DNA from 2 places in the Yersinia sp. KBS0713 genome. Region 2 is predicted to be linked to the other one. Evidence: predicted binding sites of a transcription regulator. Region 2 holds the regulator's gene; the other holds the start of a gene.

Region 1 (7,740 bases), 890 kb from region 2:
GGCGATATCTTTTTGCAGCTGTTGACCGCGCGAGAAAATCACATCGCGGGTGGCCTGTACCATTTCGGCATTTGAGCGGGAAAATTGCTCTAATAGCGCAGAAGCGTTCTGTGCCGGGCCGCTATTTTTACATTGAATATCAGAAAGTTGGTTCAGAAGCCCACTCAGGGTTTGGTAATAGCGAGCATCAGGCAGAATAGGGGCGTGAGTATCAAGCATTTGCGCGTACTGTTTACGCTGATGCTGATAGAGCTTGGCCAGCGTGGCATCATCTAACACACAATATTGGCGATAGCTGCGCTCCATTTCGAGCGCCACACTGGTCATCGCCTCACTGCGCCGGGCATCTGCCAGCGTGGTGCGGTTGATATCAGCCGCCTGAGTACTTAAGTGATCCAGACTCTGATACGCCTGATATGCGAGCACCAATAGCGGCAGCAGCACCAACAGAAATGCCATGAGCACCAATTGACGTAAAGAACGGGGGAATAAACGCCATCTTTTCAACGAAATCATCTCATTACCTATCATCCTGTTGTGATGCTAGCTGACTCTGTCGGGATTACAATGGCTGCAATCCAAATAAATACCGCGACCGCCCTATGCGGGATAAAAAAAAAGCACTCGCCAGAAGCTAAGTGCTTTAAATTTAATTTTTTTTACTCATAACCGTCAGAATCATTATCAGACCTGCCTGTTATACAGTGATGAAATGACTAACTGGCAATGAGACAACGGGGCAATAGCTGCCCCGTCGCAAGAATATTTGGATGCCCTTACATATCGTCTCCAGTGTGATGAAGCCGTAGCAATCATCGGGAGAATGAGACGAATAGCATCCAGACATGTCCAAAATTGATGAATGGTTCATCACAGCAGGACATAGGCGGTGCCTCACTCAACGTGTCGTCCGATGTTTGATAATGTGCATTCACACAATATCGGTTTAGGTGGACGATAGGCACCAGTCTTAGGCATCATTCGGTGGCTTATGAAGCGCATATTCCGCTTAACAGCGGGACTATCATAAAGAGGTGAATGAGCAACTGAATAGGATAATGCAGCTTGCGTGCCAACTTTTAAAAATAAATATTAATCAATTGATTTATAATGAAAAATTATTTTTTAATTAAAATAATAAAAACCACAAAAGCTCAATAATTAATCAATGATAAATTCTTTGTCGCTTAATCACGACACCTAAAGGCAAATTAAATAAACTGTATATAAATCATAATGTTAAATGTCTCTTATTTGAGACAGTGATTTAGCTGATTGTCGCGATTTACCGACAGTTAAATTAAAATAGTTATTATTCAATAAGATAAAAATTAATTTTTAATATATTAATCGGATTATTGAGTCAGCCCGCTGCTGAGTCACTCGCGCCCCGCCTACGCGAAAACCACCACTGCGTTATAAATTATGCGATTTCATTACCAAGGCAAATAATTCACTATTCTGTTCTGACCCAGAAGTGGCCACCAAAAACAGGAGCACTCTACTCAGTTGACCAAGGATGCCGCTTAACCTTAATCCGAATATAAGGAGGCAAAATGAAGCCTGCCAATATAACCACGGGATTAATATTACTCACCACCCTATTTAGCCCCTACTACACCGCAGCGCTAAACCACAACTCAAGCGCGATAGCCGCTAAGCCAGTACCTACACGGGTATCCGCTATCGAACATCATGACGATGATAGCTTCCCCGAATTTTCCATTGAGGACTTTCACCTTGTGCAAAATATCGCAGGCAGAGAGGCGGAAATAACATTCACCTTAAAAAGCAGTGGGTTACTGTATTATAATGTTGTTCTTAATGATAAAGATAATTTTGACATCATAGAAACATCAGGCTTTGTTAATAATAATCAACGCCATGTGTCACTAAAGAAGACCAGCACTCTTGCAGGAAACTATAAGGTTATTATCGAGTTAGTTGATAATAATAAAGTGACGGTGAGCAGAAATTACGATATTACGCTGGAGTGATAAAACTCAGGGGATCACTCCCCTGAGCCGGATTGATTAGCCTAATTGCTTACGCGCATTGCGGAACATCCGCATCCATGGGCTATCCTCGCCCCACTCTTCTGGATGCCATGAGTTGCTGACAGTACGGAAGACACGTTCAGGGTGCGGCATCATAACGGTTGCACGACCACTGGCACTGGTCACCGCCGTGATACCCTGCGCTGAACCATTCGGGTTCGCCGGATATTGTTCAGTTACTGCGCCGTAATTGTCCACAAAGCGCAATGCCACCAGGTTGTTTTGCTGCAATGCCGCCAGATGCGCAGCATCGCGCACTTCAACCTGACCTTCACCGTGTGACACGGCAATTGGCATCCGTGAACCGGCCATATCCTGCATAAACAGTGATGGGCTACTCGCCACCTCAACCAGACTAAAGCGCGCCTCAAAGCGATCTGACAGGTTGCGGACAAAGCGTGGCCAGTGCTCAGCACCGGGGATCAATTCGCGCAGATTAGACATCATCTGGCAACCATTACACACCCCCAACGCCAAAGTTTCAGGGCGGTGGAAGAAGGCCTCGAACTCATCGCGCACACGATCATTGAACAGGATCGATTTCGCCCAACCCTCACCTGCGCCCAAGACATCGCCGTAAGAGAAGCCGCCACAGGCCACTAAGGTCTGGAAGGCGCGCAGATCAATGCGCCCCGCCAACAGATCACTCATATGCACATCGACAGCATCAAAACCGGCGCGGTGGAAGGCGGCCGCCATTTCAACATGGGAGTTAACCCCCTGCTCACGGAGCACCGCCACTTTTGGCCGTGCTTGCTTGATGATGTAAGGTGCGGCGATATCTTCAGCCGGATCGAAGGTCAGTTTCACATTCAAGCCAGGATCGCGCTCATCCTGCTTCGCATGATGCTCTTGATCCGCGCAATCCGGGTTATCCCGCAGGCGCTGCATTTGCCAGGTGGTTTCTGCCCACCACAAGCGCAAGGTGCTACGTTTTTCACTGTAGACCAGCTCAGTGCCACGGCGAATAGCGAAAGTATCCCCCTCAACCGCACGGCCCAGATAGTGAACGCAATTTGCCAAACCGTGCTCGGCCAACACTTTTTCTACCGCCTCACGCTGCTCAGCACCTACCTGAATCACCGCCCCCAACTCTTCATTGAACAATGAGGCCAGTGAATCATTACCCTGTGAGTGAATATCGACATCAATGCCACAGTGACCAGCAAAGGCCATTTCAGCCAGTGTCACCAACAGACCGCCGTCAGAACGATCGTGGTAGGCCAGTAACAGTTGATCCGCCACCAGGCGCTGCATGGCGTTAAAGAATCCCGCCAACTGTTGCACATCACGCACGTCCGCCGGTTTATCCCCTAACTGGCGGTAAACCTGAGTCAGAGCAGTGGCACCCAGTGCATTGTGGCCCGCGCCTAAATCAATCAGCAGCAGCGCGTTATCACCTTTATCAGTGCGCAGTTGTGGCGTCACGGTGTGGCGCACATCTTCAATACGGGCGAAGGCCGTAATCACCAGTGACAGCGGTGAGGTCATTTCCCGCAGCTCCTCCCCCTCCTGCCAGCGCGTTTTCATCGACATCGAGTCTTTGCCCACTGGAATAGTAATTTCCAGCGCCGGACACAGCTCTTCGCCGACAGCGCGCACCGCATCATACAAACCGGCATCTTCACCGGGATGACCGGCGGCTGACATCCAGTTGGCTGACAGCTTAATGCGCTTGAGTTCGCCAATTTGGGTCGCCGCGATATTGGTCAGCGCTTCACCGACCGCCAGACGGGCAGAGGCGGCGAAATCGAGCAGCGCCACTGGCGCACGTTCGCCCAGCGACATCGCCTCGCCATAGTAGCTATCAAGGCTGGCGCTGGTGACGGCACAATCGGCCACCGGGATCTGCCATGGCCCCACCATCTGATCACGGGTCACCATCCCGGTCACGGTGCGGTCGCCAATGGTAATCAGGAAGGTTTTCTCAGCTACCGCGGGCAGATGCAGCACCCGTTTTACCGCATCAATAATCGTGATATCAGCGCGCTCCAGCGCCTCACCTTCGGCCTGCAGGCTCTTCACGTCGCGCAGCATTTTCGGCGTTTTACCCAGCAGCACATCCAGCGGCATATCGATCGGTTGGTTATCGAAATGGCGATCATTGAGGGTGAGATGTAACTCTTCCGTAGCCTCACCAATCACCGCATAAGGGGCGCGCTCACGACGGCAGATCTCATCAAACTGCGCCATCTGCGCCGGGGCGATCGCCATGACATAGCGCTCCTGAGATTCGTTACACCACACTTCCAGCGGGCTCATGCCCGGCTCGTCGTTCAGGATATCGCGCAGCTCAAAACGACCACCACGACCGCCATCGCTGACCAGCTCCGGCATAGCGTTGGACAAGCCGCCCGCGCCGACGTCATGGATAAACAGAATCGGGTTGTGGTCACCTAACTGCCAGCAGCGGTCGATCACTTCCTGACAGCGGCGCTCCATCTCTGGGTTATCCCGTTGTACCGAGGCAAAATCCAGATCCGCATCTGACTGACCAGAGGCCATGGATGAAGCCGCGCCGCCCCCCAGGCCAATATTCATTGCCGGGCCGCCGAGTACCACCAGCTTAGCGCCGACGGTGATCTCGCCTTTTTGCACATGATCGGCACGGATATTGCCGATCCCACCCGCCAACATAATGGGCTTATGGTAGCCACGTAACTCAGTGCCGTTATGGCTGTTAACCCGCTCTTCATAGGTGCGGAAGTAGCCCAGCAGCGCTGGACGACCAAATTCATTATTGAATGCGGCACCGCCCAATGGGCCTTCGGTCATGATATCCAGCGCGGTGACTATCCGCGCCGGCTTGCCGAAATTCTCTTCCCACGGCTGCTCGAAACCGGGAATACGCAAGTTAGAGACTGAGAAGCCCACCAAACCTGCTTTCGGTTTCGCGCCACGTCCGGTGGCACCTTCATCACGGATCTCACCGCCTGAGCCGGTCGCCGCCCCCGGCCAGGGTGAAATGGCCGTTGGATGGTTATGGGTCTCAACTTTCATCAGAATATGCGCCTCTTCCTGATGGTAGCCATAAACACCACTCTCTGGCGCGGCAAAGAAGCGCCCAACCTGAGAACCTTCCATCACCGCGGCATTGTCTTTATAAGCAGACAACACGTAATCCGGCGTGTGTTCAAAGGTATTTTTGATCATTTTGAACAGGGTCTTAGGCTGAGCAACCCCGTCGATTATCCAATCCGCGTTAAAGATCTTATGGCGGCAGTGCTCAGAGTTTGCCTGCGCAAACATATACAGCTCAATATCCGTCGGGTTGCGCCCAAGCCCGGTAAAGGCGGCCAGCAGATAATCAATTTCATCCGCTGCCAGTGCCAGACCCAATTTGGTATTGGCCTGCTCCAGTGCACTGCGGCCCTGCGCCAGAATATCCACCCGTTGTACCGGGGCTGGCTGATGATGGGAGAACAGCTGTTCTGCTTGCTGCAAATCGGAAAATACCGTTTCCATCATGCGATCATGCAGCAGCGCCGACAGTTGTTGCCACTGGCTTTCATTCAGACTCGGGCCTTGAACTTGAATATAGAAGGCCAAACCACGTTCCAGCCGCAGCACTTGTGGCAATGCACAGTTGTGCGCAATATCAGTGGCTTTGGAAGACCACGGAGAGATGGTTCCCGGCCGTGGGGTAACCAGTAGTAGACGCCCTTCTGGCGCGTGCTCAGGGAGAGATGGCCCATACTTAAGCAGCCGTTGGAGTCTGGCGTGTTCATCGGCACTCAGTGGTGCGCTAACATCGGCAAAGTGAACATATTCGGCGTAGATATCACTCACCGGCAGGTGAGCATCCTGGCAACGGGACAACAGTTTGGTAACACGAAAAGCCGACAAAGCGGGCGAACCACGCAGTATTTCCATAATCTAAGTTTCTCTCTCTTCGAAGCGACTGGAACAGCACTTCATTGGGCGCAGCACTCATTGGCGCAAAACAGGGGAAAACGCGCGCCATTATAGTGAATCTAAGCCGCCGACGAAACCGTTTGCGTAGCTATTATTCATAATTGCGTCAGAAACTGCGATTAGGGTTATTGGCTGAATACCGGATAAATAAGCACGCAATAAAGTTGCACACTGACGATTTGTTGCGCAAAATGCCACTCCACTGGGGATTTAACCATGTCGATTCTCGCTTCACGACACACATATAAAGAGCGCTGCCGAGAGATAACTATTTGACGCGCATAAAATTAAATTACTTTGTTATCGGTGTAATTGCCATACTTTTGGCCCTCGCACTGTGGCCCAATATTCCCTGGCGCAATGGTCAGGAGGGGCAACTCGATCGCATAAAAGCCCGTGGTGAGCTGCGAGTTAGCACTATTAGTTCACCACTGAACTACACCCCCGGAAAAGATGGCCCTTCCGGCCTCGACTATGAGCTGGCAAAACGTTTTGCCGATTATCTGGGGGTCAAGCTGGTCATGACCCCACATCATAATATTGACGATCTGTTTGATGCTTTAGATAGCGATGATGCAGATATGCTGGCCGCCGGGCTTATCTATAACCGCGAACGTCTTAATCGGGCGCGCTCTGGCCCTGCCTACTATTCGGTCTCGCAGCAGTTGGTCTACCGACTTGGCACATCACGACCAAAATCCTTCGGTGATCTGAAAGGGCAGCTGATTGTTGCCTCCGGTTCAGCTCATATGACCACACTAAAACAGCTTAAGCAGAGCAAATATCCGGATCTTAACTGGGGATCATCCATTGACCGCACAGGGAAAGAGCTACTGGAGCAAGTTGCTGATGGCAAACTCGACTATACCCTGGGTGACTCCATCACCATTGCTCTGCTGCAACGCATTCACCCGCAATTGGCGGTCGCCTTTGATGTCACAGATGAAGAGCCGGTGACCTGGTATTTCCGCAAAGGTAGTGATGACAGCCTCTATGCCGCGATGCTCGACTTCTACAGCCAGATGGTGGAAGACGGCAGTTTGGCGCGGCTGGAGGAGAAATATCTCGGCCATGTCGGTAGCTTTGATTATGTCGATACCAAAACTTTCCTCTCCGCCATCGACAATGTGCTGCCCACTTTCCGGCCACTGTTTGAAAAACATGCAGGTGATATCGATTGGAAATTGCTGGCGGCGATTGCTTATCAGGAGTCTCATTGGAACCCGCAAGCCACCTCGCCAACTGGCGTGCGGGGTTTGATGATGCTAACCCGCGCCACCGCAGATGGTTTGGGGGTCAAAGACCGCGTAGACCCCGAGGAGAGCATTAGAGGCGGCTCCATCTATTTGCAGCGGCTGATGCAAAAAGTGCCGGAAACCATCCCCGAGGATGAGCGGATCTGGTTCGCACTGGCGGCATACAATATGGGTTATGGTCATATGCTGGATGCACGGCGGCTGACCAAAAACCAGAATGGCAACCCAGACAGCTGGGTTGATGTCAAAATGCGGCTCCCCATGTTGAGCCAAAAACGCTACTACCCGAGCACCACCTATGGCTACGCCCGTGGTCACGAAGCCTATAACTACGTCGAGAATATTCGCCGTTATCAGGTGAGTTTGGTGGGGTATTTGCAGGAAAAAGAGAAAAAAGCTGCCCAACACGCGGCTATCGAGGCTGAATTGGGGAGAGCCTATCCGGTCGTCGCCCCCGGCTGGTCAATCAGTAACTAACACTCATTTTTCATCTCAGGTTATCGCGCGCGGGT
Region 2 (7,740 bases):
ATCCACGCGCACAGAAAGTGCTTAAGATAATGCTTTTTTTTAATGGTATTGTAATCGGTTAAACCGAGTATAGGCTTGCCGGGACGCTTTCTCAATACTAAATCGCTCCCGGCTTTTATGCCGCTTAGTGACTATTTCTATTGAAAATTAATTCCCTTTTTATCTTTTCGCAGCGCATAGCAATGAATGCCATATCCCAATAGTGCTAACACAACCGTCGACAGCATCACCGTCACTGTTGCCAGCAATGCCTGGCTGATAAAAGCGGACACCATCATGCTCGCGACAAAACACAACCCTAGCTGAAGCGTGTTTTGCAGTGCAGCGGCTTTGCCAGTGTTCGCCGGAAAAGGCATTAATGCATTCGCTACGATAATAGGGTAGCAGGCACCATTCACAAGCGCCATTATGCAGAAAGGAATAAGTAAGCTCACCAGTGTCGGAGTGGTAAAGGTTGCGATGAGATAGAGCGCGATCATGCTGGCGCTATACCCCGCCAACAGCCATGGCAGCAGGGTATTTCCTTTGATGCGAGTCAGAGCGCTACGGCAACCGAAACCGCCTAAGAGAAAAGCCAATGTCTGTGGAACATAACTTAAACCGATGACGTTCGGGCCATATCCCATGTCGCCCAAAATAAAAGGTGAACCGGTTAACCAAGCGAAAAATCCGGCACTACATGCGGCGAACATCATCACGTTGCCGCTAAACTGTGGCGATTTCAATAACTGGTAGAAACTGATCCTAGCCCTACTTTGATCGGCTTTATCAGTCGCGGATTTTTTCCGCTCTTTCAACAGCGCCGTTGGGATCAGGAGCAGCAGAGTAACGGCCAGCAGAACGACAAAAATGGCGCGCCAACTGAAGTGATTTAACAGCCAGGCACCCAGCAAAGGTGCCAGTGCCGGCGACAACGCCACCAGCGGCATGATAGTTGCGAATACGCGGTTGGCTTTACCGTCGCGATAACGATCCACCACTAAGGCTTGCCAGCTCACGGCGGCAGAACAGACCCCCACCGCTTGAATAAAACGCAGGATTAATAACTGGGTGGCAGTCTCAACCCACAAAATCCCCAGACAGCCGATAGCAAATAACCCCAACCCGACCAACAGCACCGGTTTACGACCTATTTTATCCGATACCGGCCCCCAGATAAGTTGGGCGATAGCGAAACCGGCGAGGAAGATGCTCAGACTGGCACTGATGGCACCGGCGGAGGTTTGCAGCTCTTGTTGCATTGCGCCAAAGGCGGGCAAATACATGTCGGTGGCCAGATAACCCAGCATACTTAAGCCAGCCAGGTAGAACATGAAGCTAGAGGTGGTTTTCATTCTTTATTCTCAATGTGAAAATGTTGCAGGCGTTGCTGTTGTCAATATGTTGTTATTGTAAATGTATTATTACAGGCAATTTTATTGCGGGGGCATTCTATCCGGCGAGTGATTCGATTGTGAAACGGTAATATTTGCGCCATGCTATCAAAATATTTGATGTCTGAATAAATGAGCAACAGGAGCAGAAGATAATGTGGTCTGAATACTCGCTGGATGTGGTTGACGCGGTCGCACGTACCGGTAGCTTCAGTGCCGCCGCTCAAGAATTGCACCGTGTGCCATCGGCGATAAGTTATACCGTGCGCCAGCTTGAAGAGTGGCTGGCGGTGCCGCTGTTTGAACGGCGTCATCGTGACGTAGAATTAACCGCCGCAGGTGTCGTTTTTATCAAAGAAGCTCGCGATGTTATCAAAAAAATGAATGGCACTCGCCGTCAATGCCAACAAGTGGCGAATGGCTGGCGAGGGGAGTTAACCATCGTGGTGGATAAAATCGTCAAACCACAGCGCAGCCGCCGCTTAGTTCTGGATTTCTATCGACATTTTCCTGATATCGAATTACGGGTACGTTATGAGGTGTTCAATGGCGTCTGGGATGCGCTGGTGGACGGGCAGGCTGAAATGGCCATCGGCGCCACGCGTGCGGTGCCAGTCGGAGGGCGGTTTGTTTTTCGCGACATGGGCTTTTTAAGTTGGCAATGTGTGGTGAGTGTCGAACACCCATTAGCGCGGTTAACCGGGCCACTGACCGATGATCAGTTGCGGCCTTACCCCGCACTCTGTCTGGAAGATACCGCGCGCAACCTGCCGAAACGGGACACCTGGACCTTAGATAATCAGCAGCGGTTGGTGGCACCGGACTGGGCGACGGGGATTGACTGCCTGTGCGCGGGGCTATGTGTTGGCATGGTGCCTGCTCATATGGTCTCGCCGCTGATTGCGCAAGGGAGGCTGGCAGCGCTAAGCTTGGCTGAACCGCTACCGGATAGCCCATGCTGCCTGACGTGGGAGCAGAACAACCACTCACCGGCACTGGCATGGTTGCTGGCGTATTTGGGTGACAGTGTCACGCTAAATGCTGAGTGGCTGAAAGATGACAACCCATCAGCTACTCAGCATGACGACACCAGCAACTGAGAGCAAATAACCGCGCCGGTAGCCGAGTTTGCTACCGGCAGAAGAGAGTTAGCGGCGATAATCGCGGAACGGGCCATCCGCAACAGAACGTCGCTCGACCAGTTTCGGGTGCACCTCAATGGTCTGGGGGTCTTCGCGCTTGCTGACAATACGGTCGAGCAACATCGCAAAAGCGGTTTCACCTAATCGCTCTTTTGGCTGATGAATGGTGGTCAGCGCAGGGGAGAAGTAGCGCGCGTTGCGCACATTATCATACCCGATCACTGAAATATCTTGCGGCACCCGCAAGCCCAGCTCATCGGCTGCGCATATTGCACCCATCGCCATAATATCGCCGCCACAGAATACCGCGGTCGGGCGATGTTTTTGCGTCAGAATCTGGTGCATGGCTTTATAACCGGACTCCGGTTCGAAATCGCCCTGAACCACCCATTCATCACGCAGCGTGATATTGGCCTCCTCCAGGGCTTTCAAAAAGCCCTGATGGCGACCACCGCCAGTATTACGGGATAGCTGGCCGGGAATAGCGCCGATATCACGATGACCGCGCTCAATCAGATAACGTCCAGCCAAATAGCCGCCTTCAAAGGCGTTATCGATAATCGAGTCAGTAAAGTCGCCACGTGCTGTCCCCCAATCCATCACCACCATCGGGATATTACGATAATCTTCCAGCATCCCCAGCAACTGCTCGGGATATTCTGAACACATCACCAGCAGTCCATCAACACGCTTTTGTGCCAGCATCGCCAGATAGGCTTTCTGTTTATCCAGATTATTATGAGAGTTACATAAAATCAGCGTGTAACCCTTGCTATAACAACTGTTTTCAACCGCTTCGATCACTTCAGCAAAATAGGGCGCTTCGCTGGACGTTGCCAGTAAACCAATTGATTTGGTGTGATTAACTTTCAAACTACGGGCCACAGCACTGGGTGAATAATGCAGTTCTTTAATGGCCGCCCACACGGCAGCCTTAGTATTTTCGGCGACGAAACGCGTTTTGTTAATCACGTGCGAAACGGTGGTGGTGGAAACACCCGCGTGTTTGGCCACATCTTTAATCGTTGCCATAAAAAAAATGACTCCTAAGCTCACCTGTTACAGTAGGTAAGTATTATGTTAATCGTTTGCCTGCAGACGCGAAACCACTCAGACAGAAGCATGTTATTGGCTGGAAAATGGAATCAGCTGGTTGTCTGAGAGTATTTATTGGACGTTATTGGTCGGTATGCAGTTATGAACTGCGAATTTTGGCTGATCTGGAGGAAAAGTGAAAGAGGTATTCAAAGTTATAAAGTGCGTAATGAGCACAAGATTTTTTTTCTGAATTGTGGGAAGATATTTTAACACACTAACTATGTGCCTTTTCCCTACGACAAACTGACCGGCTGAGGAGTTTTTATGGATACCAATCTGAAAATGTCGCTGATTACGACTGTTGGTGCGCTGGCGATGATTATTGCCTTTAGCTTCGTGGCGGTAATGAATTAATTAAGCCGCTTGCCGGTAAAATAGTAAAGTAGGGCGGTTTACCCGCCCTTAATTATTGCTTGATGTGCTAACACATCGTCTCGCGCTTATTGCCTTCTCAGGCTAAATTCTTCTCAACGAATGCCCAGTTAACCAGCGCCCAGAAATTTTCCAGATATTTTGGCCGCGCATTGCGGTAATCAATATAATAAGCGTGTTCCCACACATCCACCGTCAGTAACGGTTTATCCGTGGTCGTCAGCGGGGTTGCCGCATTAGATGTACTCACAATCGCCAGCGTGCCATCGGCTTTTTTAACCAGCCAAGTCCAACCTGCGCCAAAGTTTTTCACTGCGGCATCGGTAAATTGTGCTTTAAATTCAGCAAAAGAACCAAATGATTGATTAATGGCATCAGCCACTTTACCGGTCGGCTCACCACCACCATTTGGTGACAGACAGTGCCAGTAGAAAGTATGGTTCCAGACTTGGGCCGCATTGTTAAAGAGACCACCGCTGGAGGTTTTTACTATCTCTTCCAGCGTTTTGTCAGCAAACTCACTATCTTTAATCAGATTATTGAGGTTAATCACATAGGTATTATGGTGTTTGCCGTAATGGTACTCCAGCGTTTCAGCTGAGATATGGGGTTCCAGTGCATTTTGTGCATAAGGTAATGCCGGTAATTCAAAAGACATAGCTCTCTCCTTTCGGGTTGCTCAGGGTGTTTGCTCCTCAAATCCCATCAATAGCCGCAGGCCATGATGTGGCGAAGAGCGGTTAAAAGCTTAATTGTTGTATTTTTGTTGTGGGTATAATCTTAACAATTTTCGACAGAAATGACAGTTATAACCACAGTATTAGTATGGCATTGGCATTAGCCAAGATAGATCACGGGGATAACAGAAGTTTGGCGAGTGGGGTACTCACAGCCAACAGCAGTGCTGGCTGTGAGTTGAAGAATTAGCGGATAGTTTTAGGTGTGACCACGCGGCGAGCACCCACATAGTGATCTTGCCAGTAGTCGTTATTCAGCATACTAATGCGGATCTCTTCGCCGGTACGCGGGGACTGAATAAATTTGCCGTTACCTAAATAGACACCGACATGATCGGCAACGCCGCGATTGGCAATATTAAAGAACACCAGATCACCACTCTCTAATTCAGCACGTTTGACTGGCGCGGCATCACGTAAATGATACATCTCGTTAGCAGTACGCGGCATTTTTATTCTGATCACATCTTTATAGGCGTAATAAATAAGCCCACTGCAATCAAAACCGGTATTCGGCGAGGTGCCGCCCCAACGATAAGGTTTACCGACTTGTTTCATCAGTTTGCTCATTGCCGTTTGCTTCGCATGTTGGTAGCGCTTTTTATGGGCAGGGCTGAGCTTGATTTTATTATTTGCAACTAATTCTGTGCCAGCTTTACCTTGAGTCTTATTTCGATGCCGACCATAAGCAATTTTTTCTGTTTTTTTGACCGCCGCCACTTTTTTGTTGGCCGCTGTTTTAGTATTCGTTTTTTTAACACTGCTGGGTTGTTTTATGGTGGGTTTACTTATTTCTTGCACTTTCTTCTTAAGAGCTTTCGTTGTGTTACTGGCTATGCTCTTTTTATTGCTGCTGACGGCGGTTTTATTGGTGCTGGTTTTGCCGGTGGCAGTTTTAGCGCTGGCAATTTTCGCTTTCTTGGTACTTTTATCAGCTTTTCGCTTTTTACGATCATCAGGGCTGGCTTGGCTGACCTGACCTCTCTTTTGCTCCGCCGACACCTGTGCCTGCGGCGACGCATGCGCCAAATTTAAGAATAGTTGGGTAAACAGCAGCACAAACAGCGTAAGAATTAAACGCATAATAACGCTACCAACCTTAGCCCTGAGATGAATATGAAGAGTCACAGTATTGCCGAAACTCAGGATATAAAAAAGCGAAGAGATACAGGATTCTAATCGATATTGTGAGAAAACGTTAATGGCTTCACAATTGTAGCTTATTTATGCTTTCAGCGAACTTAAATCAACCATTCGTCAACGAGTTATATCCGTCGTATCTAAAACCGTAGGGTTGTTAGCGACACTCACTCATCTGAATCACTGACTTGAGTTAGCGTATCGAGATTCGTTTGCTGGCAGACTACCTGTGGCCTCAATAACTTAGGGTATTATTGAAATAAACGCCTGCTACACGATAAAGAAGATATTAGTGAAGTGATGGGATCAAAAATGTTATTCTCAATGCACATATTTGTAGCTGACAGCTAACTCTTTGCTGATGGCATAAAGTCCCTGCAAAAGATGGCGTTTTATTCCAGCGGTGACAGTCGCTACAATAGAGCGGACGCAATAATGATATTGAGTAAAAAGCATTGTAGCCACGATATGGCTTGAGGAAGCAAGAAATGACGACGATTGATAAAATTCAGCGCCAGATAGCAGAAAACCCAATCCTGCTGTACATGAAGGGCTCGCCAAAGCTGCCAAACTGCGGTTTCTCTGCTCAGGCTGTGCAGGCGCTATCGGCCTGTGGCGAACGCTTTGCTTATGTTGATATCCTGCAAAATCCGGATATTCGTGCTGAGCTGCCAAAATATGCCAACTGGCCAACATTCCCGCAGCTGTGGGTAGATGGCGAATTGGTTGGCGGTTGCGACATTCTGATGGAAATGTATCAGCGTGGTGAATTGCAACAGCTGCTGAAAGAGACTGCAGATAAGTACCGTTCACAGGAAGATCAACCCGCCGCAGAGTAATGTGCGCTGGTGGTCAGTGAATCAAAAAAGGTGGCTTACGGGCCACCTTTTCATATTTATAACATGCCGTTTTCTGATAAAAAACGCGTTACTCGGACTCTCCCGCCGGTATTGGCCAGCCGCCCAATTTCTTCCAACGATTAACCAGCTCGCAGAACAGCTTTGCCGTTTGCATGGTGTCGTACAAGGCCGAATGCGCCTGGCTGCTATCAAACGGAATACCTGCGGTCAGGCAGGCTTTTGCCAACACGGTTTGCCCCAGCACCAGCCCGCTAAGAGCGGCGGTATCAAAAGTGGCGAATGGATGGAACGGATTGCGTTTTAAACTCGCCCGCTCAGCCGCAGCCATGACAAAACTGTGATCGAAATTGGCGTTGTGTGCCACGATGATTGCCCGGTTACAGCCTTGATCTTTTAGCCCTTTACGCACCGCTTTAAAAATGGCGTGTAAGGCATCGTGTTCACTCACTGCACCACGTAAAGGGTTGGTAGGGTCAATCCCATTAAATGCCAGTGCTTCAGGTTGCAGATTGGCACCTTCAAAGGGTTCTACATGAAAATGTAGTGTTTCATCCGGTAGCAACCATCCCTCTTTGTTCATCTGTAAAGTCACGGCGGCAATTTCTAATAATGCATCGGTTTGAGCATTAAAACCGGCGGTTTCAACATCAATTACTACGGGGTAATACCCACGAAAACGGCCACTCAGGGCGTTAAGGTCACTTTTATCTGCCATCAGTTTCTTATCTTCATCGAATTCAGCACACATTATGTCAAATTTTGGCGCAGGATGCAGGGGGATATCGCGATGATAAAAAAGGCACCGTGCTGGTGCCTGTTAGCTAATCAGTTTCCGAGGCCGTGTCCGGCGCTCTTATTCTCGATTAACTCGATTTTATAGCCGTCCGGATCTTCGACAAACGCAATGATGGTATTACCGCCTTTGACCGGGCCGGCTTCACGGGTGACTTTTCCACCCGCCTGACGAATTTGGTCGCAAGTGGCGGCCACATCATCCACACCCAGCGCCAAATGGCCA

The links. Region 2 encodes PurR, which represses purine synthesis genes. Its sites were predicted from a motif close to CANGCAAACGTTTGCNTG; they were not measured.
Positions count from the first base shown of each region.
Region 1: the regulator PurR is predicted to act here: its motif matches at 6,042-6,059, upstream of purL (phosphoribosylformylglycinamidine synthase).

Region 1 covers NZ_CP042173.1:1,180,673-1,188,412, reverse strand. Annotated here, with positions in the region: gene FFE93_RS05570 (sensor histidine kinase) at 1-516, opposite strand, end outside; gene FFE93_RS05565 (hypothetical protein) at 1,557-1,997, shown strand; gene purL (phosphoribosylformylglycinamidine synthase) at 2,034-5,930, opposite strand; gene mltF (membrane-bound lytic murein transglycosylase MltF) at 6,245-7,705, shown strand; gene tadA (tRNA adenosine(34) deaminase TadA) at 7,740-7,740, opposite strand, start outside.
Region 2 covers NZ_CP042173.1:2,069,314-2,077,053, forward strand. Annotated here, with positions in the region: gene punC (purine nucleoside transporter PunC) at 138-1,334, opposite strand; gene punR (DNA-binding transcriptional activator PunR) at 1,529-2,473, shown strand; gene purR (HTH-type transcriptional repressor PurR) at 2,522-3,547, opposite strand; gene FFE93_RS09685 (YnhF family membrane protein) at 3,878-3,967, shown strand; gene sodB (superoxide dismutase [Fe]) at 4,065-4,643, opposite strand; gene FFE93_RS09695 (C40 family peptidase) at 4,909-5,805, opposite strand; gene FFE93_RS09700 (Grx4 family monothiol glutaredoxin) at 6,351-6,701, shown strand; gene rnt (ribonuclease T) at 6,790-7,437, opposite strand; gene gloA (lactoylglutathione lyase) at 7,548-7,740, opposite strand, start outside.